Regions from separate parts of the Pseudalkalibacillus sp. JSM 102089 genome, predicted to be linked through region 1. Evidence: riboswitches for the same ligand, from Rfam matches in the RefSeq annotation. Region 1 holds a riboswitch; each other region holds the start of a gene.
The links. A riboswitch is a leader RNA that binds a small molecule or an ion and turns the genes downstream of it on or off. The one in region 1 is predicted to bind cobalamin.
Positions count from the first base shown of each region.

Region 2: linked by a shared signal. The riboswitch ahead of ABVF21_RS06500 (ABC transporter substrate-binding protein) and the one ahead of ABVF21_RS20460 (ribonucleoside-diphosphate reductase subunit alpha) in region 1 are both predicted to bind cobalamin.
Region 3: linked by a shared signal. The riboswitch ahead of ABVF21_RS15525 (acyl-CoA thioesterase) and the one ahead of ABVF21_RS20460 (ribonucleoside-diphosphate reductase subunit alpha) in region 1 are both predicted to bind cobalamin.

Region 1 covers NZ_JBEWYW010000015.1:16,281-26,860, reverse strand. The annotation lists gene ABVF21_RS20475 (MurR/RpiR family transcriptional regulator) at 1-695, opposite strand, end outside; gene proB (glutamate 5-kinase) at 849-1,943, opposite strand; gene ABVF21_RS20465 (ribonucleotide-diphosphate reductase subunit beta) at 2,100-3,137, opposite strand; gene ABVF21_RS20460 (ribonucleoside-diphosphate reductase subunit alpha) at 3,152-5,383, opposite strand; cobalamin riboswitch at 5,520-5,695, opposite strand; gene ABVF21_RS20455 (sensor histidine kinase) at 6,054-7,391, opposite strand; gene ABVF21_RS20450 (response regulator transcription factor) at 7,363-8,100, opposite strand; gene ABVF21_RS20445 (hypothetical protein) at 8,196-8,726, opposite strand; gene ABVF21_RS20440 (mechanosensitive ion channel family protein) at 8,830-9,915, opposite strand; gene ABVF21_RS20435 (DUF4349 domain-containing protein) at 10,088-10,580, shown strand, end outside.
Region 2 covers NZ_JBEWYW010000002.1:379,842-390,421, forward strand. The annotation lists gene ABVF21_RS06490 (adenosylcobinamide amidohydrolase) at 1-919, opposite strand, end outside; gene ABVF21_RS06495 (FecCD family ABC transporter permease) at 922-1,962, opposite strand; gene ABVF21_RS06500 (ABC transporter substrate-binding protein) at 1,946-2,929, opposite strand; cobalamin riboswitch at 3,068-3,252, opposite strand; gene ABVF21_RS06505 (DsbA family protein) at 3,393-4,091, opposite strand; gene ABVF21_RS06510 (DoxX family protein) at 4,103-4,492, opposite strand; gene ABVF21_RS06515 (M56 family metallopeptidase) at 4,552-5,394, opposite strand; gene ABVF21_RS06520 (BlaI/MecI/CopY family transcriptional regulator) at 5,396-5,806, opposite strand; gene sat (sulfate adenylyltransferase) at 6,062-7,219, shown strand; gene ABVF21_RS06530 (SLC13 family permease) at 7,235-8,989, shown strand; gene cysC (adenylyl-sulfate kinase) at 9,008-9,610, shown strand; gene ABVF21_RS06540 (sulfotransferase domain-containing protein) at 9,706-10,464, shown strand.
Region 3 covers NZ_JBEWYW010000007.1:95,400-105,979, forward strand. The annotation lists gene ABVF21_RS15510 (CoA-disulfide reductase) at 1-156, opposite strand, end outside; gene ABVF21_RS15515 (LLM class flavin-dependent oxidoreductase) at 396-1,391, shown strand; gene ABVF21_RS15520 (AI-2E family transporter) at 1,468-2,547, opposite strand; gene ABVF21_RS15525 (acyl-CoA thioesterase) at 2,832-3,326, opposite strand; cobalamin riboswitch at 3,441-3,624, opposite strand; gene ABVF21_RS15530 (DsbA family protein) at 3,798-4,463, opposite strand; gene ABVF21_RS15535 (DoxX family protein) at 4,485-4,904, opposite strand; gene ABVF21_RS15540 (threonine/serine exporter family protein) at 5,007-5,453, opposite strand; gene ABVF21_RS15545 (threonine/serine exporter family protein) at 5,469-6,230, opposite strand; gene ABVF21_RS15550 (tetratricopeptide repeat protein) at 6,438-7,823, opposite strand; gene ABVF21_RS15555 (alpha/beta hydrolase) at 8,023-8,652, opposite strand; gene ABVF21_RS15560 (alanine/glycine:cation symporter family protein) at 9,112-10,530, shown strand.

The DNA of each region.
Region 1 (10,580 bases):
CGGGCAATCATGGCCATAGGAACGAAATTTGTAGTGTTATAGCCTTTTGTCTCTTCTTTTGGAGCGTAACAATATAACATTAAATCAACTAGCTCAGTTAAGCTACTTTCGCCAATATGACTCATTCCAATGATTCTAGCTCCTTGATTTTTTGCATATTTCCCAAGATCAAGAGTTTGCTCTGTTTCTCCTGATTGACTTAGCAGAATGACAACGTCTTTCTTAGTAAAGCGTTGTAAAGATGCCATATTCTCATGACGGTGTTCGGAAAAAGTAACATCTTTATGAAATGGCCTAATGTTCATCACAATTAATTCACTTATATAAGAATGTGCACCCGCCCCAAACACTAGAAGACGTTGAGAATGATGAATCCACTCACTAGCCAATTGAATCAACCGCTTATCCGTTAGTTCCATCGTTCGTTCCATTTCATATTGAAAAGACGGGCTTTTTGTTTCTTTCGTGGCCATTTCATCTTTCAATCTAAGTTTCAATTGCGTAAACCCTTCATACTCCAATTTCTTCATAAGTCTCATAACAGAATTCGGTACTGTATGAGTTTGCTGGGCAAGATGTTGCACTGACATGTTGACAACATCCGATCGATTTTGGAGAATGTATTGAATAATTTGATCTTCGAGATCCGTTAATTGGAATTCAAATTTACGATATCGATCTGCTAAAGATAACATGCTATACCAGTCCTTCAGTTAGATTAGTAGCTCTATTCTACCATCCTTTACTATTATGTACTAAAGCCATATGTTTTTTTGTATCGTCGATTTTTACTTCGAAGAAAGAGATGCGCCCTCATTCCATCTTCGGACACATCTCTTCTTTTTTTCTTATGACCTCATCATCTCTGACACCCATTGATCTCTATGAATGACTTCAACTGTGGCGTTCTCATTCTCGTGATCTTGAATAACGTTCTCCAAGAAAGCAGATGAATATCGGACCTGTCCTTTTCCTAGTTTTCCATTCTTTCCGAGTACTTCCACAACATCTCCAACCTCAAAAGAGCCAACTACTTGCTTGATTCCCCCATAAAGCAAGCTCTTGCCATTTAAAACAATCGCTTTTTCTGCACCCTCATCAATATAAAGCTGACCTGATACGTGAGAGTGCATCGCAATCCATTGTTTTTTAATCGGGAAAGATATTGCTTTCTCTCGACTGATGTAAGTTCCATCTCCGATACCAGAGAGAATTCGAAGTAACTTTTCACTGCCTGTTTCATGACCAATAAAAACTCGAATGCTCAGATTTAAAGCTGTCTTTGCTGCGATTAGCTTTGATTTCATGCCCCCAGTTCCAGCACTCGAACCAGCTCCCCCTGCTTGCCCAATCATTTTGTCGCTAATTTCAGTGATAGAATGAAACTTGATCGCATCAGGGTTAGTTGTTGGGTTGGAATCATATATACCGTTCACATCCGTCAAAATGATCAACTCATTTGCATGAACAAGTCCACTTACAAGAGCTGAAAGCATATCGTTATCACCAAACTTTAACTCTTCAGTTGAAACCGTATCATTTTCATTAATAATCGGCATGACCCCTCTTGCCAGTAATTCAGACAGCGTATCAAACGCATTTTTGTATCGTTCTTGATTTGAGAAATCAGGGCGTGTTAATAGAATTTGAGCGACTGAAATGTTTCGCTGATTGAATTCCTCGATATAAGATTTAATAAGTAAACTTTGTCCAAGAGCGGCTGCAGCCTGCTTTCCTTTTAACGTGACGGGTCTTGCTGGATATCCAAGTTCTTTAAAACCTGCCGCAACTGCTCCTGAAGAAACAAGAAGTACTTCATGTCCTTCCTGACGAAGTAATGTGAGGGCATTAACATGATCAATGAGCTTAACTAGATCAATTTCTCCCTTACCGTTTGTTAATGAACTGCTCCCAATCTTAACAACAATTCGCTTCTTTCTCATATGACATCTCCTTATATAAATACGTTCTTTCACGTTAAAGTGCAAAATGATTTTAAGTATCTTACCACAAAACTTCTTTTTTGTCGTACATTACTTTCATTCTTAATGTCAAAAAAAGATCAACTCATTATTTGAGTTGACCTTTCTCTCATTTCTTTATAAATCATCAAACCCATTATCATCAGACACTTTTGTATACTGACGTGATTTCTGTTCGAAGAAATCACTTTTCCCAGCGTTCACATCCGCGTAGGCTTTGATCCACCGCATAGGGTTCTCTCGGTGACCTTCAAAAGGGCGTTCGATTCCAAGCTGATTCACGCGATTGTTTGCCATAAATTTAATGTAGTCATTGAGTTCGTTCATTGTAATTCCAGGGAAACGATTACCAATAATGTATTCTCCCCATTTCATCTCAAGCTCAGCAGCTTCACGAAATGTATTCGTGATGAAATCATGATTTTCTTTCGTATTCAGTTCAGGATGCTCATTGAACAATTCTTTCACTATATTAACGAACAACGTCACATGCAGCTGCTCATCGCGGTTAATATAGTTAATCATTGTGGAAGTAGACACCATCTTTTGATTTCGAGCAAGGTTATAAAAGAAAGCGAACCCGGCGTAGAAGAAAAGTCCTTCAAGAATAATGTCATAAACAATCGATTCAAAAAACGTTTGTGGTGTTGGATTTTGAACAAATGCTTCATAACCAGAAGCAATAAATTGGTTACGTTCTAAGAGCACGTCATCGTGCTTCCAATATTCAAAAATCCGGTCTTGCTCATTTTTATTTACAATGGAAGAAAGTACATAGCTATATGACTGATTATGCACAACTTCCTGGAACGAAAGCACCTGCATGAGCGCTGATAGGCTTGAATCTGTTAAATAATCCGCGACCTTACTTGAATAGTCGGTTTGAATCGAATCTAGGAAGGCAAGAAGGCCAATAATTTTCTTAAACGTATCTTGCTCATCTTCGCTCAATGCCTCCCATTGCTTCACGTCGTTCGACATATTGATTTCAAACGGAGTCCAAAAGTTTCCTAGCATATTTTTGTACATAGGATATGCCCAGCTAAAGCGGACATCATCCCAGTTTAAAACGTTTGAGCTTTCTCCATTAATAATTCCAGTCGAGCTATTCGGTGCGGAGACATCGTATAGCTTTCGTTGTTGAATCGTAGCCATTTCCAATTCCTCCTTTAGCTTGCGCAGCTTTCACAGTCGTCAATATCTACAGATGTACTTCGTGTATAGTAGGTTGTTTTCAACCCTTTTCTCCAAGCTGTCATATGAATGTTCAATAAGTCCTTCGCTTTCACCGTACTTTGCACATAGATATTAAACGATATTGATTGATCCACATGACGCTGTCTGGCTGCATTCTGCTCAATACTCCAAAGCTGATCAATGTGATAAGCCGATTTGTAATACCAGGTCGTTTCAGGTGAAAGATCAGGCGCTGTAACAGGAATTTTGTAATTCTTCTTTTCTTCAGAGTATTCTTTTTGGAAAATCGGATCGATTGATGCTGTCGATCCAGCTATTAAACTTGTTGAACTGTTAGGAGCAACCGCTAAAAGATAGGCATTTCTGATACCATTCGTTTGGACCCTTTCCTTAAGAGACTGCCATTTTTCACTAACGTAACCTCGTTGATTAAAGTACTCCCCATTTTGCCAATCAGAGCCTTCAAAGAGAGAGTAGCTTCCTTTTTCAACGGCAAGCTCATGACTTGCCTGTATCGTTAAATAATTAATTGTTTCATATAGTTCGTCCGCATAGTCTGCCGCTTCATGACTTTCCCAGACAATCTCTTTTTTCGCAAGGAGGTGATGCCAACCAAACGTTCCAAGACCAATGCTTCTATACTTCTCATTCGTTAACTGGGCTTGAGGCACTTCGATCGTATTAATATCGATCACGTTATCCAGCATTCTTACCTGAATTGGAATTAATCGCTCTAGTGCATTAGCTGTAACCGCACGTCCAAGATTAATACTAGATAGATTACAAACGACATAGTCACCAGGCGTTTTCGTAATGATAATTTTACCGTCTTTCGTGATTTCCTCTTCAACAGTCGTTGCACTCATATTTTGCATAATTTCCGTACAAAGATTGGAAGCATAGATCATACCAGCATGCTTATTAGGATTCGCGCGATTCACCGTATCTCGATAGAACATATAAGGCGTCCCAGTTTCCAATTGTGATTTCATGACACGCTTCATAATCTCAATCGCCGGCACTGTTTTTCTTGAAAGCTCAGGCTGATTCACACATTGCCTATATTTCATACGAAACTCTCCTGATCCTTTTTCCTTGTCATAAGCATCTTCAAGAGAGAACCCCATCACCTGACGGACTTCATGCGGATCAAATAAATGCCAGTCTCCACGGTCTTCCACTACTTCCATAAAGATATCTGGAATACAAAGACCCGTGAAAAGATCATGTGTCCTCATTCGTTCGTCTCCGTTATTAAGCTTGGCATCAAGAAATTCGAAAACGTCCTTATGCCAGACATCAAGATATACAGCAACAGCACCTTGACGCTGTCCTAGCTGGTCTACGCTCACAGCTGTATTGTTTAATTGCTTCATCCACGGTAAAACCCCAGATGAATTGCCTTTAAACCCTTTAATATCACTCCCACGAGAACGAATTTTCCCGAGATATGCTCCAATTCCTCCTCCATTTTTCGAAACGGTCGCTACATCTGTATTGCTGTCATAGATTCCTCTAAGACTGTCATCCACCGTATCGATAAAGCATGAGCTTAGCTGTCCATAGCTTTTCCCTGCATTTGAAAGAGTAGGAGTTGCTACTGTCATATATAAATTAGATAGCGCCCAATACGCTTCTTCAATTAGATTTAACCTCTTATCTTTTGGTTCATTTAACATGAGCGTCATAGCAATGACTAGAAAGCGCTCTTGAGGCAATTCATATACATTCTTTTCATGATCAGTAGCTAGATAGCGGTCTGCGAGCGTTCGTAGGCCGATGTATGTAAACAAACGATCTCTTGATGGCTCGATTAACTTAGCAACATGCTCTACTTCATTCTTGGAATAAGACTGAAGAAGTGTTTTGTTATAAATCCCTTCATCTGTCAGCTGTTGAAGAAGGCGATAGAAGCTTCCCCCGCCATAAACCTCTTTCTCAGTTCGATGTGAAAGAGACTTACGATAGAGCGAACGAAGATGAAAAGCTGCTGCCACATAAGTCCAGTCAGGTTCTGTTGCGCTAATTCGTTCAAGGGCATTTAAAACTAGAATGTTATCAACCTCTTCTTGCGTTGATTTTTCTGAAATACCATCAATTGTTTTTTCAATAAAACTCTCACTAGCAAGTGACGGGTACTCATTTAGGAGCGTTCTTACTTCCTCCATTATTTTTGTTACTGTCATTTCTGCTACAGTACTCATATACCTCTCTCCTTTATCCATCCAAAATAAAAAGCTCACTCTCGGAAGAGTGAGCCTGGAGAAAACGACAAAGTATAAATGAACGTACTCGTACATTTACCCTGCCATTTCTCACCCTCAACCCCCGAAGAATAGAAACGTTTTTGACTATACGGCAGGTCTACTGGCTTGTGCTTCTCCCTTGGCAAACCTTCCCGGAATTAACTCCAGTGGTTTCTTGCCTCGTCCACACGACAGTTGCGGGGACAGCTCCGGATTCAGACCGGATTCCCTATTAAGTCGTTCTACGACACCGCATACTCAATTATTTAATTACGTACACTTTACCCCATATATAGTATCTGAAACATTTATTAATCACTAAATATTGATAACCTCATCTTACATGATGCTTTGATTTAGCACAAGCTTTATTGTTACATTGACTTCGATTTATTTCAACTCTAAAGACACTCACCTATCACTTTCAACTTGCTCATGCATATATTGTTGATACCTAAAAAAGTTTCCCAAAGGAAAGAAAGGTGAGTATGATGAAAAAATCATCTTCGGTTAATTTCAAGAAATTGGTTGGTTATACACAACTTTGTCAGAAATTCGGTATTTTGAGTGAACAAGAAAGCAAAGAAATTCTACAAAAGTTAAGTGAGCATAAAACATAAAGCTTTAACTACGATTGAAAAGGAAGCGAGATCACGATCCTTCCTCCCTTTTTGTTTTCTTCGGCGTATATGTTACCATTATGTTTTTCTACTATTGTTTTTGTAATCGATAGACCAATGCCTGAACCTGACTTGTCACCTGTATAGAACCGGTCGAAAACGCGCTCTGGATTCTCGCCAAAGCCTTTACCATCATCTTCAACCCTAATAAAAACTTGACGATCTTCTGGATGGACATGTACTTCTATAACGGATGAAGCGAATCGTAGGGCATTACCGAGTATATTCATAAATGCTTGTTTCATTTTATCACTATCCATCTTAACGCCTATGGTATGATCAGTGTCATACCTCACCTCTATTTCCCGTTGATGTGCAAGTGGTTTTACCGCAGTGATGACTTCCATTAACACATGATGAAGATCGACTACTTCATAAGTAAAAGATTCATCTACTGTTTCTAACCTCGTTAAATAAGAAATGTCCTGCACGATTTTTTTTAAACGCTGCGTTTCTTTCACGATCACTTCAAGACTATGCTCTACGTCCTCTCCTACGATTACTTCATCTAGAATCCCTTCCGCATTCCCTTGAATCGCCATTAGAGGGGTCTTTAATTCATGAGACGCATTTTGAAGGAATTCCTTCTGATCAAAATCATTTTTTCGAAGTTGCTCCGTTAGTTCTTGAAATGTCTTAGCAAGTTCATTGATTTCATCCTTTGTCTTAAGCTTCAACGGGGGTGGTTCCTTGCGCATCGTAAATTCCCGCATGTGATTGGCTAGTAATCGAATTGGCCCCGCTATTCCTTTCTGCATGATAGCAGCAAGGAGGACGGCAACAGCAGCAGATACTAAAAGACTGACAACCTGTGATTGCTGAATAATCCGATTGAAACCTTCAAGGCTTTCTACCTTCGTAAATAGCACAATATTGCCAACTTGCTCTCGTGAGAGACTAATTGGCACTTCCTCTGTAACATATAAATTTCCTTTGTTTTCTTCATAATCAATTCGAACCACTTCATCGACATTCGAATAAATTGCCTTCTCATTTGCATTATAAATTATAAATTGAGATGAGATTAAATTGCCTGCCATTTCAATTCTTCTGCGATCAAGTAACCCATTAGGTGGATTTTCGCCCTTCCACTGTCGATCTTCGAGCATCTGACTAATTTGCAATCCCTCTTTTTGCAGCTGTTCTCTCGTTTCGCGCACAAGATATTCTTGAAATAAATATTGAAATGAAATAGTAGTAATAAGCAGAATAACAACAATAAGAACGATATAACTAAGAAACAATTTGGTACCGATATTAAACTTCTTCATCGATTTTATAGCCATACCCCCAAACTGTTGTAATCTTCGCTTGCGCCTTTGCGTCTGACATCTTTTTACGTAGCCTTTTCACAAGGTCATCAATAATTCTGCCATCACCTACATATTGATAACCCCAAATGGCTTCAATTAATCTCTCTCTTGTAAACGGTTGTCCTGGATGTTGAAGAAGATAGGCGAGCACATCGTACTCTTTCGGCGTTAAAGCCATTTCTTCCTCATTCACTAATAACAGTCGTTTTTTCTTATTTAAACGTACGTTCTGAACAGTGATTTCTTGTGAAGAATGGTTTTTCTCTAGGCGATTCATCCGTTTGAATAGGTTCTTAATACGCACAACAAGTTCTCTAGGGCTAAAAGGTTTCGTTAAGTAATCATCAGCGCCAAGTTCAAGGCCTAGTATCCGATCAAGCTCTTCATCTCTTGCGGAAACAACGATAACGGGAATGTAAGAATGCTTTCTTAACCGTCGAAGGAGTTCAAGCCCATCAACATTTGGCATCATAATATCTAATACTAATAAATCGGGTTCAATTGTCTCTAGAGCACTTAACACTTCTGCCCCATCTGTAAAGGTTGAGACAATAAACCCTTCTTTTTTTAAATACTTCTCTAAAATATCACGTATATTTTGTTCATCATCAATCACAAAAACGTGCTGCATCTCTCTCAACTCCGTTCCCTTTTCACCTCTAAGACGAAATATGCTTTTCATACTCTTTATATTATCCTAGCCTTATCTGACAGTAAATCAGCCAGATGTCTTCAAGACATACGAAAGAGATAGGGGGCCCCTATCTCTCACTAAGACTAGCTAAGTTTTTCAATCAGCTGATCAAGTATATCATTTTTTTGTTTCACAATTTCTTGAGCCTGCTCTCGCTTGGCTTCCATCTCTTCATGCATTTCTTCTCTTGCGGCTTTCTCTTCGTCGGTTAACTCTGGACGCTCTCCACTTTCTTCAAGTTCCTGCTTCTTAGACTCTCTCTCTTCATGAGCAGCCTGGGCTTCATCATGCATCGCACCAAGCTGTGAGTTTAGATCCGCAAGCTCTTTCTGAAGCTCATCGACGCCTTCAACACTTGAAGCATCTTGATCAAGCAGGAGGTTAATTAATTGATCTTTTTTCTCAGCAGTTTCCATTTTCAGTTCGCGATCTAGAGAGCGGTCTTCGAAGTGACCTCTTTTTCCATGATGTCCTTTAGGACCTGCCATCTCCTGGGTTTGCCCTACTGTCTGCTCTTCTATTTCAGTTGACTCGTCATCTGCTGCATTAACATTTGCTCCAGCTATCCCCCCAGCTAAAACCATAGAGGCAACACCAATCATCCATTTGTTCATCTTCATCAATCTCCCTTCATAGGTATGTTCTTACAATACCTATTATGGACAACAACTTACGAAGAAATTTGTAAGAATGATGTGAAAATGATGTGAGTTTGCTTTATCTCTTTTTTAATTGGTCGATCACTTTAGCATCCAAACTACGTACATGCAAATCACGCTGTGGAAATGGTATCTCTACGTTGTGATCTGCAAGGATCCGGTTGATGCGGAAGTTTAAATTACTCTTTGTTTCTACCGCTGCTTTTGGTGACGAGATCCAAATAAATAGTTGAAAATCAAGTGATGAATCACCAAAACCAAGGAAATTCACAAAAGGAGGAGGAGTTTCAAGCACATACATTGAATTCTCTTTTTCTTCCACAGCTACTTGGAGCAATAGCGATCTCACAAGCTCCACATCTGAACCGTATGCCACTCCTATTGGTAAAACGAGGCGCAATCTTGAGTCTCCATATGAGTGGTTCACAACCTGCTCTTCGATAAAATACGAATTTGGCATAATAATCCGTTCATTGTCTAGCGTTCGAATAATCGTGGCACGCATATTAATTTTTTCAACGTCTCCAATAACATCGTTTATGATCACTCGATCACCTACTTTAATTGGTCTTTCAAATAAAATAATCAAACCAGAAATAAAGTTATTTGCGATGTTCTGCATTCCAAAACCGATTCCGACCCCAAGTATTCCTGCAAAGACCGTTAAAGCACTTAGATCAATCCCGACTGTTGTTAAACTAATAACGACCGCTATCACCATCAATGTGTAATGAAAAACACGATTGAACGTAAATTGCAAACCTGTATCCAGGCTGTATCGATCATAAAGCGGTGGCATAAGAAAGGAAGTTGCAATCTTTGAAAATCGATTTGCAAGAGTAATGATAAATAGTGCAATTAATACAAGAAACAACGAGATTTCAACACTACCAATTGCAAATAATTGGCTAAACATCCAACTGTTATCGGAAAAATAAAATAAAACAAATAGCAGGATGGCATACCCTGTTGTCCAATTTATAAATGAGAGGAAAGCTGGGCGAATACCGTTTGGGTAATTCTCCTCTTTGTCTCGTTTTGTCAGCCATAATTTGATCAGAAATCGAATCAGGAATAGACCTAGTATTACAGAAATTGTAATGACTATGTCCATAATGTTCGCATTTTCTAAAATTGAATGCACAAAAGGCAACCCCTTATTTATTCATTTATCCTTTATCATATCACGGAAATTGTAACCTCCGCAGGTCTTAAACCGTCTAATTCATTGAGAAACTTCTAAACGCACCAAAAATCGAGATAACAAAAATTTAAGCTAACATAGCTAAAAATAAAAACGAAGCGGGGACAAACTTATGAGAAGATGGATCCTTCTTATCTGTACATCAATTCTTTTACTAGCAGGATGTAGTTCTAATAATGGAAACTTTTCAAATGAAAGTAGCGATATAGCTACTTCAACTGATCAATCCACAGATGAAAACCAAGGAGGAAATGAAAGAGAAAAAGAAAAAAATTCGTCTTCTATAGAAAAATCAGAAATGCCTGCCTTACAGCAAGAGCGCAAGGTAATCTTCAATGCAAACCTTTCCTTAACAGTTGAAGATTTACCTAAGGCTACTGACAAAATCAAAGATCTAACTAGAACTTATAAAGGTTATGTTGTCGAAGAAAGTACTGCTTCAGAAGAAGATTCTCTTTTTGGATCAATGACCGTACGCATACCCCAACCTGAATTTGACTCTTATCTCGATGAAGTTGAAGGTCTTGGAAAAGGGACTCCTCAAAAATCGATATCCGGAACCGATGTCACCGAGAACTACGTTGATCTTACCTCAAGACTGAAAG
Region 2 (10,580 bases), on a different contig from region 1:
ATGTGCGATACCAGCCAGTGCCAGATCCTACGACACCCGAAGACATCGTCCGAAGCGGAAATGGTGTCGTGAGCGTGATCATGTTTTCTGACCGCTCAAGGTAGCGCTCATCAATAGTGAGATCACGTTGATCCTCTGCCTGTTTTTCTGGTAATAAGAGCATTTGAGGCTTTGGCACGGTCGGATGCGGATGCTTTTCGATTGTTGTCCGATAAACCGATTGAATGCGCTGTTCATTTAAAACGTCATTCGGCTTGTTGTGCATGTTGATTTTCCCGTTTTCAAGAAGAAGTAGGTGGTCACAGTACAGACCTGCTAGATTCAAATCGTGAAAAATCGAAATCACCGTTAGCCCCTGTTCGCGCGTCCACTTTTTTAAAAGATCGAGCAGTTCTTTTTGATAAGAAAGGTCGAGGTGGTTCGTCGGCTCGTCTAACAAGAGAATCTCAGGTTCCTGCGCGAGCGCCTGTGCGAGAAAGACGCGCTGACGCTCACCGCCTGAGAGTTCGTTCACATAGTTATCCGCGAAGCCTGCGATTCCAGTTTGCTCCATCGTACGCTGCACGACCATCTCGTCATGCTCGCTCCACATTTGAAACCATCCCGTCTGATGGGCGTAGCGTCCAAGCGAAACGGTTTCCTTAACGGTATAAGGAAAAGCCTGATCCGCATGCTGTGGAAGAACCGCGAGCACACGCGCCAGCTGTTTCGCTGAGTAGCTTGAGAGCGGCTTATCTTTGAGCATGATTGAGCCGGACTTTGCCTTCAGGATGCCGCTAACCATTTTAAAAATATTCGTTTTGCCGCTTCCGTTTGGTCCAACGATGCCGAGAAGCTCGCCTTGATTCACATCAAACGAGATGTCATCAAGCACGTCGTGACCGGGGTATCCTCCTGTAACAGAATGTACGCTTAGCATGCTTATCCTCTTCTTTCCTTACGTCTTCGTATTAAAATAATGGCAAATACCGGGGCACCGATAAGCGATGTGATGACGCCAATCGGTAATTCCGTTGGTGAAATGATCGTTCGTGAAATCAAGTCAGCGATGATCAGAAAAGCAGCACCAAGTAAAATGGATAGTGGCAGTAAATGCCTGTGATCCGGGCCCCATAGAAGGCGCGTCAAATGCGGAATCACAAGGCCAACGAAGCCAATCGTTCCGGAAACCGCAACAGCTGCACCTGTTAAAATCGAACCACCGATGAGAATCCAAAGCTTTCGTTTCGCGACGTTCACGCCAATATGCTGAGCGCGTTCTTCACCAAACGACATCGCGTTCAGCTCTTTACTGCTAAAGAGCAGAATCCCTGAGCCGATGATGAAAAAGGGAAGAATGATTCCAATGTATTCCCATCCGCGCATCGACACGCTTCCAAGGAGCCAGCCGATAATTTGACGAAGCTCCTCTCCAGTTAAAGCGATCATAAGTGACAGGAGTGAGCCAAGGAATGAACTAAACACAATTCCTGTTAAGATGATCGTCTCCACGCGCATCGAGCGCTCGATTTGTCGTGCGAAGAATAGCACGAGGAAAATGGTAAGAATCGATGCGGCGATGCTCATAACTGGTAGGGTGAACATGCCGACAAATGGCAATGATAAGTTGAAAAAGAGTACGAGAACGGCCCCAACAGATGCTCCGGATGAGACGCCGAGCACGTACGGATCCGCTAATGGATTGCGTAAAAGACCTTGAAAGGCGGCCCCTGCTATCGCAAGAGACGCCCCCACAAGACCTGCCAAAATGACGCGCGGCAAGCGAATATCCATCACAATTGTTGTAAACATTGGATCGGTTTTGCCTATGAATGGAAGGTGCAAAACTTCGCTTCCGATTAATTTTAGAATGGTAAGCACTGGAACTGAAACAGTACCGATTGAAATGCCAAGGAGCATGGCACCAATTAAGAGTGCTATCGCAATCGGATAGGCAATGAACCGTTTATTCAGCAAAAACATCCGGGTAAACCGCTTTTGCAAGTTCCTCTACTCCTTCAGTAAGACGAGGGCCAGAGCGTGTAACGAGGTCAGAGTGCACATCAACAACCTGCTCATCTTTGACAGCTGTAACGTCCTGCCAGCCGTCGCGGCTTAACACCTGTTCAACTGGCTTCTCTGTATAGTAGCCGTACGTTGTGATGATCACGTCAGGATTCGCTTCAATAATCGCTTCCTGATCCACCTGGTTCCAGCCTTCCTGGTCGTGCGTCACGTTTTTCGCATGAATCATCGTTAGCATGTCATCCATGAACGTATTCTTCCCTGGAGAGTAAATTTCAGGCGCAGGGGCAACTTCGACGAAGACATTTTTCTGATCTTCTTCACTAATGCTTTCTGCTTTTGCTTGAATGTCTTCAAGATCTTGCTTCATCTCATCGATCGTTGTTTCCGCTTCTTCCGTTTCGCCCGTTGCTTGTCCGATCATTTCGATGGAATGGTAGACTTCATCGAAGCTTTTCGCATCGTTCACAACGAGTACCGTGATCCCAGCATCACGAAGCTGCTGGAGACCAGCTTCTGAGTTATGTGCGCTTGAGCCGTGCGCAAGTACGAGATCAGGCTTTAGAGAAATGATTTTCTCCACGTTAAATTCCATGCCGCCGATTTTTTCGATATCAGCCGTTTCTTCTGGATAGTTGGCGAAGTCAGAAACGCCAACGACTTCTTCCCCTGCTCCCAGGTCGAAAAGGATCTCCGTGTTACTCGGGATCAGGGAGACAATTTTTTCAGGGTCTTTTTCGATCGTAACATCCTGGTCCAACGCATCCGTTATCGTTACTGGGAAAGCGCTATCTTCTGACTGTTCAGCTTGCTCTGTATTCGCATTTCCTTCATTTGTCGCGCTGTTCTCTTCACTCGCTCCGCAACCTGCGATAATTCCTGTAACGAGAAAAAGTAAAACGAGTAGTGAATAAAGCTTTTTCATGTGTGTTTCTCCTCCTGTTTTCTGATGTCTCTAAACTAAAAAATCTCCACGCACGAGGGCATGGAGATGGTCGAATGGAAGTAACGGTGTGCCAAAGGCTACACCTGAATCCGTTCGCACATCCCTATCCTCGTAGGCTGTTCGTGCTAGATTCAGGCAGGTCTCCTGGCTCATGGTTATCGCATGCTGCTCCTTCCCATTCGCTGTTTCGAACAGTGGATTCTGCAGCAGGCGACCATTTACAGTGGCGGGACCGCGCTGGAATTGCACCAGCTTCCCTATTAAGTCTTCATTGAAAAGACACCTGAATCGATCACTATGTAATTGGTAACAGGTTTATTATACATGATTGCGAGAGTGGGGGGAACAGTTGTGTTTTGAGGGGGTCAGGCTCGCGCCTGACCCCCTTCACAAACAAAAAAACATCATTGTCCACCCACGGTGGACAATGATGGTAATTCCTTTACTCTTCCTTCGCTTCTTCTACCATTTTCTTCAGGTCATCAATCGTTTGTCCTTCAAACGGCTCACCGTTCACAAAGAGAGCTGGTGTGCCAGTAACGTCGAGATCACGAGCTTTCGATAAGTCGTAGTCGATCGCCGCTTCTCCTTCGCCATCTTTAAAAGCTGCCAGTACCTGTTGTGCTTTTTCTTCATCAGTCACTTCTTTTAACGTGTCGACAAGATAATCTTCGGTGTAAATGTCCTGCTGTTCCGTGCCTTCTGTTTGCTTTTCATATATTAACGAATGGAAATCCCAGAACACGTCATTCCCAAGCTCCTGGTACACCACTTCAGCAAATTCAGCTGAGCGATCGGAATCAACATTAATAAATGGATAGTTGATAAAAGAGAATTTGATTTCCCCTGTTTGAATTAACTCTTGATCAATTTGCGGGAAAAAGGACTGTTCGAATGCTTTACAGTAAGGACATTTGTAATCTCCAAATTCAATCACTTCTACCTGCGCATTTTCATCCCCGAGAAATGGTTGCTCCATCGCTTCTTCCTCTGAACTGTCGGAACTCGAGCCGCTTGAGACGACGATCACGATTACGATAACTGCAGCGACTGCCGCCACTAGCCAGTAGATCCAAGTATTCGATTTTTTTTGAGACTGAGATTTTGCATGTTTTTTCTTATTTTTATTTGACTTAGCCATCATTCTTCCTCCTATAATTGTTTCGAAAAGAATTTGTAATCAGCGGAGATCGTTCCGCCTCCCCCAATCAATACAGCGACTGACATACCGAGAAGAGCAAGATCCAATTCATACCCTCCGATAAATCCTGTCGTTAGTTTAACCGTAAAGATCGCTCCTAGCATGACGATCATGAAAAGAAAAGAAACAATGCGTGTGCCTAGTCCAACGATCATAAGAAGACCTCCGACTAGTTCAATCGTTGCAACGACATACGCTAAACCACCCAAAATGCCAATGCTCTCGAAAAAGCCAGCAGTATTCCCAATCCCTCCAGCAAATTTATCAAGACCGTGAACCGTAAAAATGAGACCGAGTATGATTCGTAGTACGACAAGAGCAACGTTTTGTGATGAATTCATCAATTAACTCCCTCCTAATTTCCACACTACATGTCGTAGTGTTCGTTTTCGAAAAAGAATTAGGGTGTGGCCACCATAAACATGATGGATAACCCTAACACAATATAAAGCGAGTAAAGGACAGTACCAACAGGCAACGTTAGGTGCACTTCCTTTTCTGGCGCAAGAATATGTTGAATGCGATCGTTCACAGACGTTTCCGCGAAAGATACAGCAAACGCATGACGCTGGCGGTGATCGCTTTTTAATAGTTTTAATAACGCGCTACTTAGATCAAGCATATTTGCTTCTTTCATCGCAAACCGATCCGCGGCAATTTCGCGTAGCGTGTGATAGTGATTCGATACCCATTTCAAGATCGGCACGTACCAAAGCGCGTGGACGAGAAGGGTGATGATAAATTTTTTCAATGGATCACGATGCTGCTGATGAAAAGTTTCGTGATAAATCACGGCGCGCAGCTCTTCTTTGCTCAACATGCTAACTAGTTCAGTCGACAGAACAATTTTGGGTCTAATCATTCCATATGTAAGAGCGATAGGCTCGTCGCTTTTAATCACCTCGAGTGCCTGTTTTCCTAAATCGAAATTCCGAATGACTTCCTCTGTAACGATGTCTTCACGAAGAAGCGACAGCCGTTTCGAAAAGGTGACATATCGATAAATTTGCTTCACGATCATCATCACGATTAATGAAAATGTTGAGAGAATCAGAACTTCTAATAGCATGTTCATAGATGATAAACCGATCGCACGAAGCATATTATGGCAGGCTTCAAGTACGCTTAACATAAGCGTCCAGTTCGAGTATAAATGCAGACTGTATAGTGACATTTGAACAAGCATCGTGGCTACAAGAAAGAAAGAAAGCATAAACAAAAATCGCGGCTGTTTGATTCTCATCTTACTTCTCCTTTAGCTGCTTGATTTTTTGCTCAAGCTTTTCGATCAAAACTGGATCCGCTTCATCGAGCGCATCAAGCATATGATTCACAGCAAGCGGACCAAATTCATCCATTAGATCCTGTGTTAATTCCTTTGATTGCGTTCGCAGAAATTCTTCTTTCGATAGAAGCGGCTTAAACATTGATGTGCGCTTTTCAACTCGTTTTACTAGGATTCCTTTATCCACGAGACGATTCATCACCGTCATAACCGTGTTAAAGTTCGTACTTTTCTCTTGATCGAGCTTTTGCTTCACATCTTTGATCGTCATTTCTGGACCTTCGAAGAGGATGTCCATAACCTTCGCTTCAAGAGAGCCGAAAAAGCGGTTTAACCCTGTTTCATTCGTTTTGAACTGATGAATTTTCATCGCTTCCACCTCACACTACACAGTGTAGTCCAAAAGTGTGGGAGGGTCAAGAAGCAAAAAAGAGGATATCCCCGAATGTGTTGGAGTGTCTTTGGTGCGGAGACAGTTGTTTTTAAAGGGGGTCAGGCTCGCGCCTGACCCCCTTTAAAAACACACCCCTCATCCAATTTTCTCATTAGCCCTCTCTTCTCCTCTTCTTCTTTCATAAGCTAGTAGCAACTCTATATGTGAACAAGCAAGAAGGGAGATTTATTTATGATAGAACCACATGGCGGTCAGCTAATTAACCGCATTCCATGTGAAGAGGATCGCCTGGCGCTTCTTAAGAAGGCCACAATGTTTCCGGTCGTCACCTTAACACCATGGAATTTATCCGATTTATATATGATCGCAATCGGTGCTTTTAGTCCGTTAACGGGCTTTATGAACCAAACAGATTATACGCACGTTTTAAATAAAATGAGGCTCGCAAATGGGACAATCTGGAGCTTGCCTATTACGCTTTCTGTATCCGAAGAAACGCGTGACATGATTTTTTCTAGTCCTACTGTTTGCCTGAAGGGTGAAGACGGGGAGATCTATGGACTAATGGAAGTAGAAGATATTTATGAAGCAGACAAAACAGAAGAAGCTCGACTCGTCTATGGAACGAACGATGCTGAGCATCCAGGCGTTCAAAAAACGTACGAGCAGGAAGCGTTTAACCTCGGTGGCCCAATCACGCTCCTTCAGCACCCAACAGCGCTTCAAGACCATTTTCAAACGCCAGCAGAATTAAGAGAGACATTCCAACAGCGCGGATGGAAAACAATCGTTGGCTTTCAAACGCGTAATCCGATTCATCGCGCACATGAATACCTTCAAAAGACGGCACTTGAAACCGTTGATGCCCTTCTCATTCACCCACTCGTTGGCCAAACGAAGAAAGATGACATTCCAGCGGATATTCGAATGAAAAGCTACAGCGCTCTTATAGAAAACTATTATCCGTCTGATCGCGTCATTCTCTCCGTATTCCCAGCTGCGATGAGGTATGCTGGCCCGCGCGAGGCGATTTTTCATAGTCTCGTTCGGAAGAACTGTGGCTGCACACATTTTATCGTTGGCCGTGATCACGCAGGTGTTGGCGATTATTACGATACGTTCGCTGCGCAGAACATCTTCCACCAATTTTCGAAAGACGAAATCGGCATTGAGATTATGGCCTTCGAGCACGCGTTTTATTGTATCAAGTGTTCGAGCATGGCTACTGCCAAAACGTGTCCACACGATGGCGAATTTCACATTCATCTAAGCGGTACAAAGGTCCGAGAGATGCTGAAGAATGGCCAAAGACCTCCGAAAGAATTTTCTCGCCCCGAAGTGATTGAGATTCTATTGGATGAGGTGCAGCACGATCATGAAGACGAATGATGCCGCGCGCGCTGAATGATGGCATTCTATTTCGTTATGATTACGATGATCATCATGCTTTTCTGTCTTTTCTTTGAAAAAGGACGACCCGAAGTGATCCTAGCCTCGGTTCTCGTCTTATTTCTATTCACTGGCATTATTACGCCCGAGGAAGCAACGGCCGGATTCTCGAATGAAGGGATGCTCACGATTGCCCTTCTCTTCATCGTGGCTGGAAGCATTCAGCGGAGTGGCATTGTGGATCGCCTCTTTCAACGTCTCCTCAAAAGCTCACATTCCCGAAAGAAGCGCCTGACTAAATTGCTATTCCCAATCTCCATCATTTCAGCTTTTGTGAACAATACACCGATCGTGATCGCTTCTACCCCAATGATGAAAAAATGGTGCGATGAAAACGGGATGTCTCCTTCCAAGTTTCTTATTCCGCTTTCCTACGCTACGATTCTTGGCGGCACCATTACGTTAATTGGTACTTCGACAAACCTTGTCGTTCATGGACTGCTACTCGAAAACGGCTACGAGGGTTTTTCTTTTTTCCAGCTTAGTGCGATCGGGATCCCAATCACGCTACTCGGTCTGGCGTATTTGATCTTCTTTAGTAACAAGTTGCTTCCAGATCGCCGTTCTTCTTCTCTCACTGAACCTGAATTGCTCAAGAAATATACCGGTGAAGTGCTTGTTACAGAACAATTTCCCTATATCAATCGCACGGTAAAAGAAGCACAGCTAAGGAGCTTGAAAGGGTTATTTCTCGTCAGTATTATGCGTCACGAACGAGCGATCGCGCCTGTATCAGGCGAGACGATTCTGAAGGAAGGAGACCGCCTTGTTTTTAGTGGCGACATCTCAACGATCGCTGAGATCCAGCGGATGAAGGGATTACAGCTACAGGGAAGCTCCGGGTCTTATTTTCCAGAAAATCACCAGCTCATTGAAGGAATTGTCACACCTCATTCGTCACACCTTTTCAAAAAGATAAAGGACACCAATTTCAGACACCAGCATCAAGCAGCTGTAATCGCTGTTCATCGCCAAAATCAGCGCCTGAAATCGAAAATTGGTGATATTGTCTTAAAACCAGGTGACGTTCTCTTAATGATCGCGGGTGAGCAGTTTCATAAGAAAAGGGATTTCTACGACATTACACCAATCGATCATAAGCTCGTTACGCAGCGTCAAATCAGATTAGGCTGGCTTTCGATTGGGTGGCTTGGTGTCATGATTATTCTCGTTACGATCGGCGTTCTCTCCATGCTAACCGCTATGGCTGTGACGACGCTACTTCTCTTTTTAACAAAGGTTGTGACGCCAGGCGAAGGGCGTGATTTGATTCAATGGCACGTTCTCCTTATGATCGCTTGTTCGTTTGGTATTGGTACAGCGCTGCTGAATTCAGGTGTAGCCGCTTCGATGGCAGGTCTCCTTATCCAACTAACAGCGCCGCTCGGACTTCTTGCAACGTTGCTTAGCATTTATGTGTTAACGAACATCTTCACTGAAATGATGACAAATAGCGCTGCCGCAGTCTTTATGTTTCCCATTGCCATCGAGGTTGCCCATACGCTTGAAATTGACCTCCTCCCCATTGCGATGATTGTCGCAATTGCAGCCTCCGCAAGCTTTATGACGCCGATTGGGTATCAAACTAATTTGATCGTCTATGGGGCCGGCGGTTATCGCTTTCACGACTTTTTGAAAATTGGTTTCCCGTTAACGCTGATCGTCATGGTAACGACGCTATTGATCGTTCGGTTTATTGTGATGATTTAATGAAAGGAGGACGAATATATGAAAGAAAAACATGTCACCTGGCATGAAGGAAACGTGATGAAACAGGACCGTGAAAAAATGAAGTTGCACAAAGGGGCTGTCCTGTGGTTCACAGGACTTTCCGGGTCAGGAAAATCAACGATTTCAGTTGAGCTTGAGAACGCCTTACATGCAGCGGGCGTTCATACTTACAGACTTGATGGCGATAACGTTCGACACGGATTGAACGCAGACCTTGGCTTTTCAGATGCAGATCGGATTGAAAATATGCGAAGAATCGGTGAAGTCTCACGTCTCTTTGTTGATGCTGGAATTATGACGCTTGCTGCGTTTATCTCCCCTTTTCAGCAAGAGCGAGATAAGATTCGAGGACTTTTCAACGAGAAGGAATTTATTGAAATCTATGTGAAAGCCAGTGTGGAAACGTGTGAGAACCGTGACCCTAAAGGCCTTTACGCCAAAGCGCGAAAAGGTGAAATCCGTCAGTTCACAGGAATTGACGCGCCTTATGAAGCTCCGGTTTCCCCAGAGTTTACGATCGATACGGAAAAAGAAACGATTGAAGAAGCCGTCCAATCGATCAAATCCTTTTTGGTGAAAAACGGGTACTTAAATGTGTAAACAGGCGGGCCCCCTGTCCACTCCCCTTACCATTCTTCTTCATAGGATAGTAAAGCAAGTCCACCACGTTTGCTTATTAAAGGAGGTTTACACGATTGACTAACACAAAGCTACCACGCTTTTTATTAAATTCGATTCCGAAAAGCGGGACGCATCTTTTAAAACAACTATTGCTCGGTGTACCATATATGCAAAATGATCCGTTTATTGGTATGTACGGACATTATCATTACCAAACGGAAGAAAAATTGGCCACTGCACGAGCATTTCCTAACCACAGCTTCTTAAATGGACATTTCCATTATTCCAAAGAGTGGGAGACATTTTTTGAAGATTTAAAGTTAAAACAAATTTTTGTACTGAGAGATCCACGTGACGTGCTCATTTCATACGCACATTTTATTCCAAAGGTACCAGCTCACCATCTCTATGAAACGTTCATGCAGGAAGGATTTACGCACAACGATCGGATTCAATTTCTAATCGAAGGGGGCGTTCCGATTACGCCTTTTGTTGCTGTGCAACCTCATTTTGCTGAGTGGTACCAAAGTTTTAGTGAGTGGATGGGGCGTCCAAACGTTCACTCTGTTCGATTTGAAGACCTGATGTCATCAGAAGAGAACAGAAGAAAAGCCACTGGGGAGATCATTGATTTTCTTTGGGGTGACATAGCGCATAGCTACAATCGTGAAGAACTGATCACGAAAATGACGGCAAACATCAAGCCACAAGAATCCGTTACGTTCCGAAAAGGAAAAATCGGCAGCTGGCGTGAAGAATTATACGGTGAGCTTGAAGCGCTATTTATAAAGCAAGCAGGGCAGTTGCTAGATGAATTGGGGTATGAGAGATAATCTAAATCACTCTCTGTTTTTTCCACTTATCGGAAAATGGTTACTTTAAGGAAAATGAAACTTTCTATAAGCAAAATGTCTTTCTGTGAGAGACACTTTGTTGCTTTTGTTTGTGA
Region 3 (10,580 bases), on a different contig from region 1:
TACAACTCCTCCAACATAAAGAGCAATTCCGCAAGATAAGAAAGAGACATTATCATTCCGCTCATAAACCGTAATATCTGCTTCAGGATAACGTGTTGCTATATTCGTAACTGCCGCCGTTCCGGCATGTGTACATCCAACAACTGCTACTTTCATCAATCATTCCTCCTTGTATAATTGTGAAGTATTTCACATAAAAGGATGCAATCATGTGAAATACTTCACAATTTCTATATTCTAATTATATGTCTGTTTTGTATTAAACGCAATAAGTTTGTTCAATATTTCACAATAAATCTTAAATAGAAAGTCATCTTACTATCACATGCCTTCCTATCGCGTTACGATAATGGTAGAAGGTTAATACTATTTATTAAAGCGGAAGGAGTCTAACCATGGTTACATTAAGCATTCTTGATCAAGCCCCTATACCTTCAGGGAGTAATGCCTATAAAACACTTGAGCATACGCGTGAACTCGCACGTACTGCAGAAGCTCTTGGTTACTACCGATACTGGTTTGCAGAACACCATAGTACAAAAGGACTTGCCAGCACTTCTCCAGAGATTATGATGTCTCACATCGCAGCCTCAACCTCTAATATCAAGGTAGGCTCTGGTGGTGTCCTACTTCCACAATATAGTCCATTCAAAGTGGCAGAGAATTTCCGACAACTAGAAGCTCTTCATCCAGGACGTGTAGACCTTGGAGTCGGCCGTTCACCCGGTGGTACAGCAAAAACACGATTAGCTTTAACAGATGGCATTAATAAAAGCTTGAATGAATTCCCACGTCAATTAGAAGAGCTCTCCCACTACTTGACTGACTCTATGCCGAGAGGACACGAGTTTGCCGGCATAAAAGCAGCTCCTCAAACCGACTCACCCCCTTCTCTTTGGCTATTAGGGATGGGTGAGAATAGTGCTAAAAAAGCAGCAGAATTGGGCATTGGCTATGTCTTTGGGCATTTTATTAAACCTGATCGAGGGAAGAACGCTCTCCAAACTTACTATCAACAGTTCCAACCTACTTATTATAGTCCTTCTCCCTCAGCTATTATTGCCTTATTTGTCGTATGTGGAGAAACTGACGAAGAGGCGGAAGAACTTGCTTTAAGTCAGGATCTCTGGCTTCTGCGAGTAGAAAAAGGTCTTGATAGTCGAGTGCCATCCATTGACGAAGCTAAACAGCACCGTTATACCGTAACGGAAGAAGAACGAGTAAAAAATAATCGAAAACGAATGATAATAGGATCTAGAGAAACAGTGAAGAAGAAAATCGACGCATTAGCCGAACACTATCAAACTGAAGAATTCATGGTCCTCACAAACATACATGATTATGATGAGCGAAGAAAATCATATGAGCGTCTTGCACATATTTATTTATAAGGCGATTACTCAACATGTTTTTAGGTGTTACTCAAATAAAAGCCCCTACTTCTCAATGAAATAGGGGCTTTTACCGTTATTCAGTTAATTCGGATCGATGCCGTATTCGATAAAATTCATAGAAATTCTTAACGATGACCTTAATGACGGAGTAAAGTGGAATAGCAATCAGCATCCCAATGAACCCATATAAAGCCGCCGCTACAATTAGTAGTAAAATGATGGTTAAAGGGTGTATGTTTAACCTTTTACCTAGGACAACAGGCGCTACCAAGTTTCCTTCTAACTGTTGAACAACTATCGTAATAATAATCACATACAATGCTAACATCGGCTCTTGTGTTAAAGCGACAACCAGAGCAGGTATAACACCAATAATCGGCCCAAAGAACGGGACAACTGCTGTGACCATCACAAATAGGCCTAATATTAATGCATAAGGTAGTCCAATGATTAAATAACCAACATACATTAGGACACCGTCCACGATTGCTACAATAATTTGGCCGATAATATAGGCCGATAAAGTTTCATCAACTTTATGAAGGATCTTTTCTCCTTCACCCTGATGTTTATTTGGAATAAATCTCAGGAGAAATGGGCTTAATTTATGATCATCTTTAAGAAAATAGAATAAGACAAAAGGTACGATTACAAGGACTGTCGTAGCACTCGTTAACGCACTCACAACCTGCATAATATGATCACCGAGGCTTTGCGTTAAATTCCCTAAATAACTCGTTGCTTTTTGTTGAAGGTTTTCTACAGAAAGCATCCCCATATCATTTTTCTCCATCATTTTCTCAGCTTCTTTTGCTGATTCTTTCAGCTTCTCAGGCAACTCCTTCGAAAACTCTGACACTTGACTCTGAATTGGATTTGCTAGAAAAGTGAATCCAGTATAGAGGATACCCGCAATCCCTATAAACACAATTAAAATCGCGACAATATCTGATACAAAAGGAATCTTTTTTAATAACTTAACAATAGGCTTGATCGCATAATACAAAAAACCAGCAATTAATACTGGATAAAACAATGTACCTATAATTGTTTTCACCGGTTTCAATAAATCTAATTCTGTCAAAAAGAAAAAACAAATTAATAATAGAATAATACCGGTTATATACTTGAAGAAATCATGTCTAATCCACATTGGCCGTCTCCTTTGTTTTTATTCATTTCACTCTCATCCCTATACCACTCAACACTCTTTTACTAACTTGATTTCCACAAAAAGTTTACTATTCTAAGGGATCTAAAAAGTAGCCTCTCTCGTAAATATTGTTTCTATAAAAGTGAGGGGTGATTCCCTCTCCAATCAGCTAAATGGGGTTTTAAATATAAAACAACCATCTTTTAGAGAGGAGCCAAAGTAAAACGATAAAATGTCTCACAGCTAACAAAAGAGAGCCGGAATATTCCGGCCCTCTTTTCGGATTATAACAACGCTAGGATTTCCCCTAGATTCTTGCTTGTTTTTTTACGATCCAATCTTGTTTGAGCACGTTTTTGGGCTAGCTCGTTAAGTTGCCTCTCCCCTTCAGTTTCCGGCTGAATTCCAGGTACTTTCATTGGTCTTCCTTCTAGCAAGGCAACAAACGAAATAAAGCACGTCGCTGCTATTCGATTGGCACCCGTTAAAAGATGTTCGGCGTTTACTTTCACAAAAACTTCCATTGAGCTTTTACCTGTCCATATGACAAATGCTTCATAATGAATCGAATCTTCTTCCGTTATAGGATGTAAAAACTCAACCGTATCCATTGACACCGTCACGCACTCTAGACGAGAATGCCTTGTCGCCGCGATTGATGCTAGCATATCCATATCGGCAAGGAGTTTACCCCCAAATAATGTCCCATGGCTGTTAAGGTCAGGCGGAAAAATACGGCTGCTCTTATACACTCTTGATTCGCTTACATTCTTTTTCATATCATCTCTCCTTTTCTAAACAATAAAAAATGCATACTCTTTTCATAAGAGCATGCATAACAAATAGACTTTTCCCAGTCTTCTCCGTTACACCCCCCTATCGTCCGTAGGTCAATCAGTGCTTTAGAAAAGGCAGGTCTCCTGGCTTGAAGCTTTGTTGAACGAATGCCCCTTCCCTATCATTGATAAGTGGGGTAACGCACCGTCCTTACTTCTTACAGTGGCGGGACCGCATTGGATTTTCACCAATTTCCCTATTAAGTACTGGAATCAGTACACCTTTTCCATTTTATTCAATTGTACTTCTCTATTCTTCATGCCGGGGATCTAAAAGTCAATACCATTCGTTAATCAAACGTTTGTTTAACTATTTATACCTTAAACAAACGTTTATTTAATGATTTTTCCGCCGGCAGAGGAACCAATTAATTAGAATGCAACAAAAAAAAGACGCCTTCACAGCGCCTTTATTTATTCGTCGGTTGAATCCTCAACCATTTGTTTTAATTCAGATAAACTAGTTCCGTCAAAACGCTTACCATCTACAAATAAGGTAGGCGTTTCTGAAACATTCTTTTTATTTGCATAAGCAAGGTCAGCTTCTACTCGTTTCTCACCTGCACCACTCTTATAGGCTTTAACAACTCTGTCCGTTTCTTCTTCACTAACTAGACCACTAAGGGTTTTCGTTAAGAAAGATTCAGTTAAAACATCTTTCGTCTCAGATCCTTTTTTATGTTTGTCATACAGAACATGATGAAATTGCCAAAATACATCATTACCTAATTCTTTATAAACAACCTCAGCAAATTCAGCAGCCCTTGTGGAATCTTTATGGAGGAATGGATAATTAACAAAGTAGAATTTTACTTTCTCAGTCGCAATTAATTCCTCTTGGATTTTTGGAAACAAAGATTCATTAAAGGATTGACATGAAGAGCATTTATAATCACCAAATTGCACAATTTCAACTGGCGCTGTTTCCTCACCCAAGTGCGGTTGAGACTCTAATTTAAATCCTTTTGTATTTGCAAATGGATGAAACAGAAAGTTAATAAACAAAAATAGAATAACGAGTCCCGCAAATAATAATAACCATTTGGCACCCGGTTTTAACTTCTTTTTTGGTTTAGCCATTCAGTCACTTCCTCTTTAATCCTATGTTTCTTTCTCCTGATCGATCTTAAACGACCAACCTTTTCTCTTAAGGTATGTTGAAAGACTATATGGTCCGCCGCCTCCTAGAAACAAAGACACTGACATAGCTAGAAAAGCAATGTCTAGTTCATAACCGCCCAGCATTCCAGTTGATCGCTTTACAAAGAGAAGAGCTCCTAATAAAATCATAGAAAACAGTACGCTGACAATTCGCGTTCCTAAGCCGAGAATCATCAAAACTCCTCCAGTTAACTCTACTACAGCCACAACATAAGCAAGAAAACCAGAAATACCGATCGTCTCAAAAAAAGCTACTGTATTCGTGATCCCTTCAGAAAACTTTAAAAAACCATGAGCAAAAAAAAGCATACCTACGACCAATCGAATTGTTAACAACCCGAGATGGGGATAGGTTTTCATTATTGATCCTCCCCAGATACTAACATTATTTGACACCGTTCGACACAGATATCCAACTAAACGTTATCATAATGAATGCCTACATTGCAAAAGGATGAAGACCTATTTCTGACCCCTTGCGAGTGTGGAATGCCGAATGATTTGATTGATCACTTCCGAAAATACTAACCCTACTGCAATGGATCCCGATATCATAAATGCTCTGGCTGCAAGGTTAATGGCACTATTGTAATCATTTTGAACGAAATTCCTCATCGCATCGTAAGCCAGACCACCAGGAACAAGCGGAATAATCCCCGCTACACTAAATATAATCACTGGTGTCCGATACACCTTTGCAAACACCTGACTAATAACAGCGATGACAAAGGAGGCTGTTACAGTGGCAATGACAGCATCAATACCTGATGCCTCCATCCCGTAATAAATCATCCAGCCACACATGCCTACAAACCCGCCCTTAATAAGGGAGGATTTAGGAGCGTTAAATAACAATCCAAACGCTGCACTTGCCACAAAGCTCGTCAAAACCTGAGCAATAATTGTCATAATTGTCCTCCCTTTCTATAAAAATGATACAACAAGGGCAATGCCTGCTCCAATCGCAAATGCGGTAAGAAAGGCTTCTGCGCCTTTAGATAGGCCTGATATTAAATGCCCCGCCATTAAATCCCTCACAGCGTTCGTGATTAATAGACCCGGAACAAGTGGCATCACTGAACCAATAATAATTCTATCAAGTTGCCCACCGATTCCAGTAGACACAAAAAAGACAGCGAGTAATCCTATGACAAATGAAGCGAGGAATTCTGCGAAGAATTTTATCGGTACAAGGCGGTTAAATAGTGAAACACTATAAAAGCCACCTCCCCCTGCAAGAACCGCTGGAAGAAAATCTCCCCACTCCCCTTGAAACATAATTAGAAAACAACCGCTCGCAATCGCAGCAGCAACTAACTGCTTAGGAAATGTATACCGCTCAGTCATTTTATCCAATCGGTCAAGCTCTTCATAAGCTTCCTTAATCGAAAGACCACCACTGCTAATTCTCCTCGATATACTATTTACCTTCGTTACTTTATCTAAATCCGTCGTGCGTTCTGAAATGCGCATCAACTGTGTTTTGGAAGGCTCAGGACCTTCTAAAGAAAAAATAATCCCAGTAGGGGTTACGTAACTATTCGAATGCGTTGCCCCATAAGCGTCCGCAATTCTAGTCATCGTATCTTCTACACGGTACGTTTCACCGCCATTTTGCAGCATTACCTTTCCGGCCAAAAGGCATACTTGAATAATGTCATAGGCATAACTCGTTTGATTTTCCATACGTCGCTCCTGACAACCGTGAAGTATTCATTGTTCGTTGTTTCTTAGTTTATATGAACCTACTTATGTTTATCAAATGTAATATAAAAAGAAGAAGATCATTATGAATGTCACTTTAACAAAAAGGCTATGTTAGCTTATACTGTTGATTCCCGATTTTTGGCTCATTTATATAGCCTAAAAAAATAGCGCTGGCATAAGCCAGCGCTATTGTTGAGACACTCTTTGCATTTTAGAATAAATCGACATATAGGTATTCGATTCCTCCACTTTACCCATCTCACGATAAACCTTCGTCAACCACTGAACAGGGGTTGGGTCCGTTGGATGCAGCTCCATCTCCCAATCGAAACAAGTAATTGCTTCCTCATATTGTTTAAGTTTATGGTAGAGCTTACCTAGCTGAAACTGCTTATCTGGATCATCTTGAATATCCGCCATTGTTTGTAGCGTTGATAGGATAGAGAGATCTTGGTTTTTCTCGAATAAAGGCTTCACCCAGCTATAGACGTATCCTAAACCAAATTCATGCAGCATCCTAGGGATGAGTGCTTGAAGTAAACCATCTAGATAAGGACGATTTTCTTTACGTTCCAAACAGCTTTGAAGGGAAGGATAATCAAAGGTTTTGAAATTTGTAGTCTCATCTTGAAACGCACTTAGAAGAAGGTCATATTCACTTTGGGTGATTTCACCTTTTCGTTCTGTCATTAATTGAATGGCTTCACTTGTTTTATTTAAATACATTAGAGCTTGAAAAGCATTGTTTCTTAGAGTTTTATGGTGAGGTGCTTCTGCATACATCAATGATAGCAGACGGGCTCGCTCAGATTCAGAGAGCGTAACATCGATGAGAGATAGTGGGTCCAGATCATCCTCTTCAGGTGATTGGAGATAGAGGTAAAGGCGTAAAGCGGATCGTTCAATAACACGTTTTTCCTTACGAAGAATTGATTCAAGGTAGGCTTGATGTGCTTCAAGGTCATCATAGGCCTGAATTTCTGCAAAAAGCGGATCCACTTCTTTAAGACCATCATGATCTCCTTCATAGAAGCTTCTAACTTTTTGATATTCTAATTTCCGCGATAGTTCAATCGCCCATTTATTTGTTGGATCGAAATAAAGCATTACAGCTAAAATTTGAAACGCCATCCGTAACTGGCCATTTCTGCGGTAGTCATAAAAATGCTTTCGCATTAATTTAATAATGGTTTCGGTTGAGAGAAAAGAGTCAAAATAAGAAAAGATAAAGGATGTTTCTTGAGGGGTGTACCGTTTCTGTACAGATTGAAAGACTTGCTTTGTAGATTTAAGATGAAGTGTTCGATCAGCTAGAAAGTGATCAATAAGCGGGTGAGGTGCTTGGAGTACGATCCCTTTCAGGAAAGCTTTCTCAATAAGAGAGCCATTTTTAACTTCTGCCGTTTTTCCAGTAATGAAATCATCTTTATAAAAGAAAAGGTAGAAGTTACTTCCATCTGTCTTCTTAGCTTCTACAATCTTCATTCTTTGATGAATTACGAGTCGCTCAACACGTAATTGGACTTGTCGTTGATTCGAGATAACAGTAACACGTTGTGGTTGCTCGATCATTAAAATCCCTCCCGGGCAGAGCTAATTTTTAATACTTCCATCTTTATTTTACCACTCCATTCATCAGGAAGAAAGTGATCATTCTTGAGCCTGCAGAAGCTGCTCATATAAACGAATCGTTGAACCTCCTTTAGGCAACTTAAAGATGAAGCTAAAATTCATTTGTTGAGACATTTTCTCCATATGCCTATCGCTTCTTTTACCATTCCGATACAAGTTTCATTAGCTCTGAATCTATAGGATGCTTTACCTGCTCCTTCTTTACCTGAACATTTTTTGAGCCAGTAATTGCAATAACTAGACACTCTACTTCCTTTAAATAATCGCGCACTTCAAACTTCTCATGTTCACGATTCCATTTAGCATTTATTTTTTGACCATTGTATCGTATGGTTGGCGCATCAGTTCTTTTAATTTTTCGGGTCATTTTATCTAGCTTTTTATCTGCTTTAATGAATCGAAGCAATCCCCCCTGGAAGCCACTTAGCGTTTGCATATCTTCTTTCATTTGACTTCTTTGCCAAGTTGTCGTTTCTGCAAGCGGCTCAGCTGAGGGAGATAATAGAATCATTCCTTGCACAGTGGTCCTAGTGTGGACGACAGGTGACACAAGACAGCCCTCACTATGCGCTAGAAGATAAATTCGCTCTTCATCAATACTTTCAAGTGATTTAGCAAAATTCACAACGTCTACAGCATCATCAATTAGATCATAGTACCCTGTTTGATAATAATCTCCTTTACTTTCACCAATTCCCCTCTTGTCATACCGAAGAGTGGCATACCCTTCTCCTGTCAAAAAAGTAGCGAATTCCTTAAACGCATTTATTTTTAGCCTTTTGGCATTCTCATCACGATTACGGGATACTTATCTTATGAATCGGGAGGAAGAGTAAGGGGTGCGCTTAAATCATATCCATTCTTAATCAAAATATCGATCTCTCTCATGCTCATCGCTCCATATCTCTGATTAAGTTAGAATTCACTTTTCATTTTCCTCAAGGGTTTTTCTATATTATATCGAATATCAAAAATAGAGGAGAATAAATAAGATGGTTTATTTTACAATGTGAGGTTATCTTACATCAAGTATCCTTTTCAACCAATACTACCTGTATAATAAACAATTGTGTTGCTGTGTCTAACATTATTTATTTTCTGAAAATACGATTAATTTTCCATTTTTATTAAAACACAAATAAAGTAAGTTAGATTCAGTTGAATTAAGGGAAGTGTGATCATATCTTACATTCTTCTTTCCTAAATTATATATAGAAGGGGCCTACATATGGATATTTTAAAAACTATTGTTGATGCTGGTAATGAGCTTATTTGGTCAAATATTCTAATCGTCATTCTAATTGGTGTCGGACTTTATTTTACAATTCGTTCTCGATTTGTTCAATTTCGCTTATTCGGTGAGATGTTCCATGTTCTTTCTGAAAAGGACACAATGAAAGGAAGAAAGAACTCTGTTTCAAGTTTACAAGCTTTCTTCATTAGTACGGCTTCACGTGTTGGAACCGGGAACCTTGCCGGCGTTGCCTCAGCAGTTAGTATCGGTGGTCCCGGTGCTGTATTTTGGATGTGGGTTATTGCCCTACTCGGTGCAGCAAGTGGATTTGTTGAAAGCACACTAGCTCAAATTTACAAAGTGCGCGATGGAGACGATTTCCGTGGTGGACCTGCTTACTATATGCAACGTGCACTAAATGCTAGGTGGCTAGGCATTATCTTCGCCGTCTTAATTACATTCAGCTTTGGTCTTGTATTTAACTCTGTACAATCCAATACGATTGCACTTGCTTTCGAAAATTCATTTGATGTGAATCGCTGGGTATTAGGTGCAATTTTAACTGTTGCAACGGCGATCATTATTTTCGGTGGCGTTCGTCGAATTGCTGTTGTTTCTCAAATCATTGTACCAATTATGGCAGGGATTTATATCATTGTTGCTGGTTTTGTTTTAATCGTTAATTTCACTGAAATTCCAACCATGATCGCTCTTATTTTCCAACATGCTTTTGGTTTAAAAGAAGTGACAGGAGGCGGTGTTGGTGCCGCAATGCTTCTAGGAATCAAACGTGGTCTTTTCTCTAACGAAGCTGGTATGGGTAGTGCTCCCAATGCTGCTGCAACTGCAGACGTATCACACCCAGTAAAACAGGGACTTATTCAGGCGCTTGGTGTGTTCGTGGATACTCTACTGATCGCTACAGCAACAGCATTTATGATTCTAATGTCAGATGGCTATGTTGATTCAAAGCTAGATGGTGTACAGCTTACTCAGGAAGCAATGAATCAGCACTTAGGAAGTGGCGCAGGTATATTCGTAGCAGTTGCCGTTCTCCTCTTTGCTTTTAGTTCAATTATTGGTAACTATTACTACGGTGAAACAAATATCGAATTTATTAAATCAAGCAAAACTGCTCTTTTTGTTTACAGACTTGCCGTTCTTGCCATGGTTATGTTCGGTGCTAAAGCCGGATTCGGTATCGTTTGGGGCATGGCCGACCTTTCCATGGGTCTTATGGCACTCTTGAACTTAATCGTCATCTCCATTATTGGTAAAGTGGCGTTTGTAGCATTGAAAGACTATCGCGATCAGCGAAAAGCAGGTCAAGATCCTCAATTCTACGCCGATACGATAAAAGGCTTGAAATCAGATATTTGGACAGATAAGCCTGTAAAAGACAAATCAAACTAATGTACTATTTTCTGCCCCTTGAAGCAAAATGCCGTTTGGCATCAGCCTTC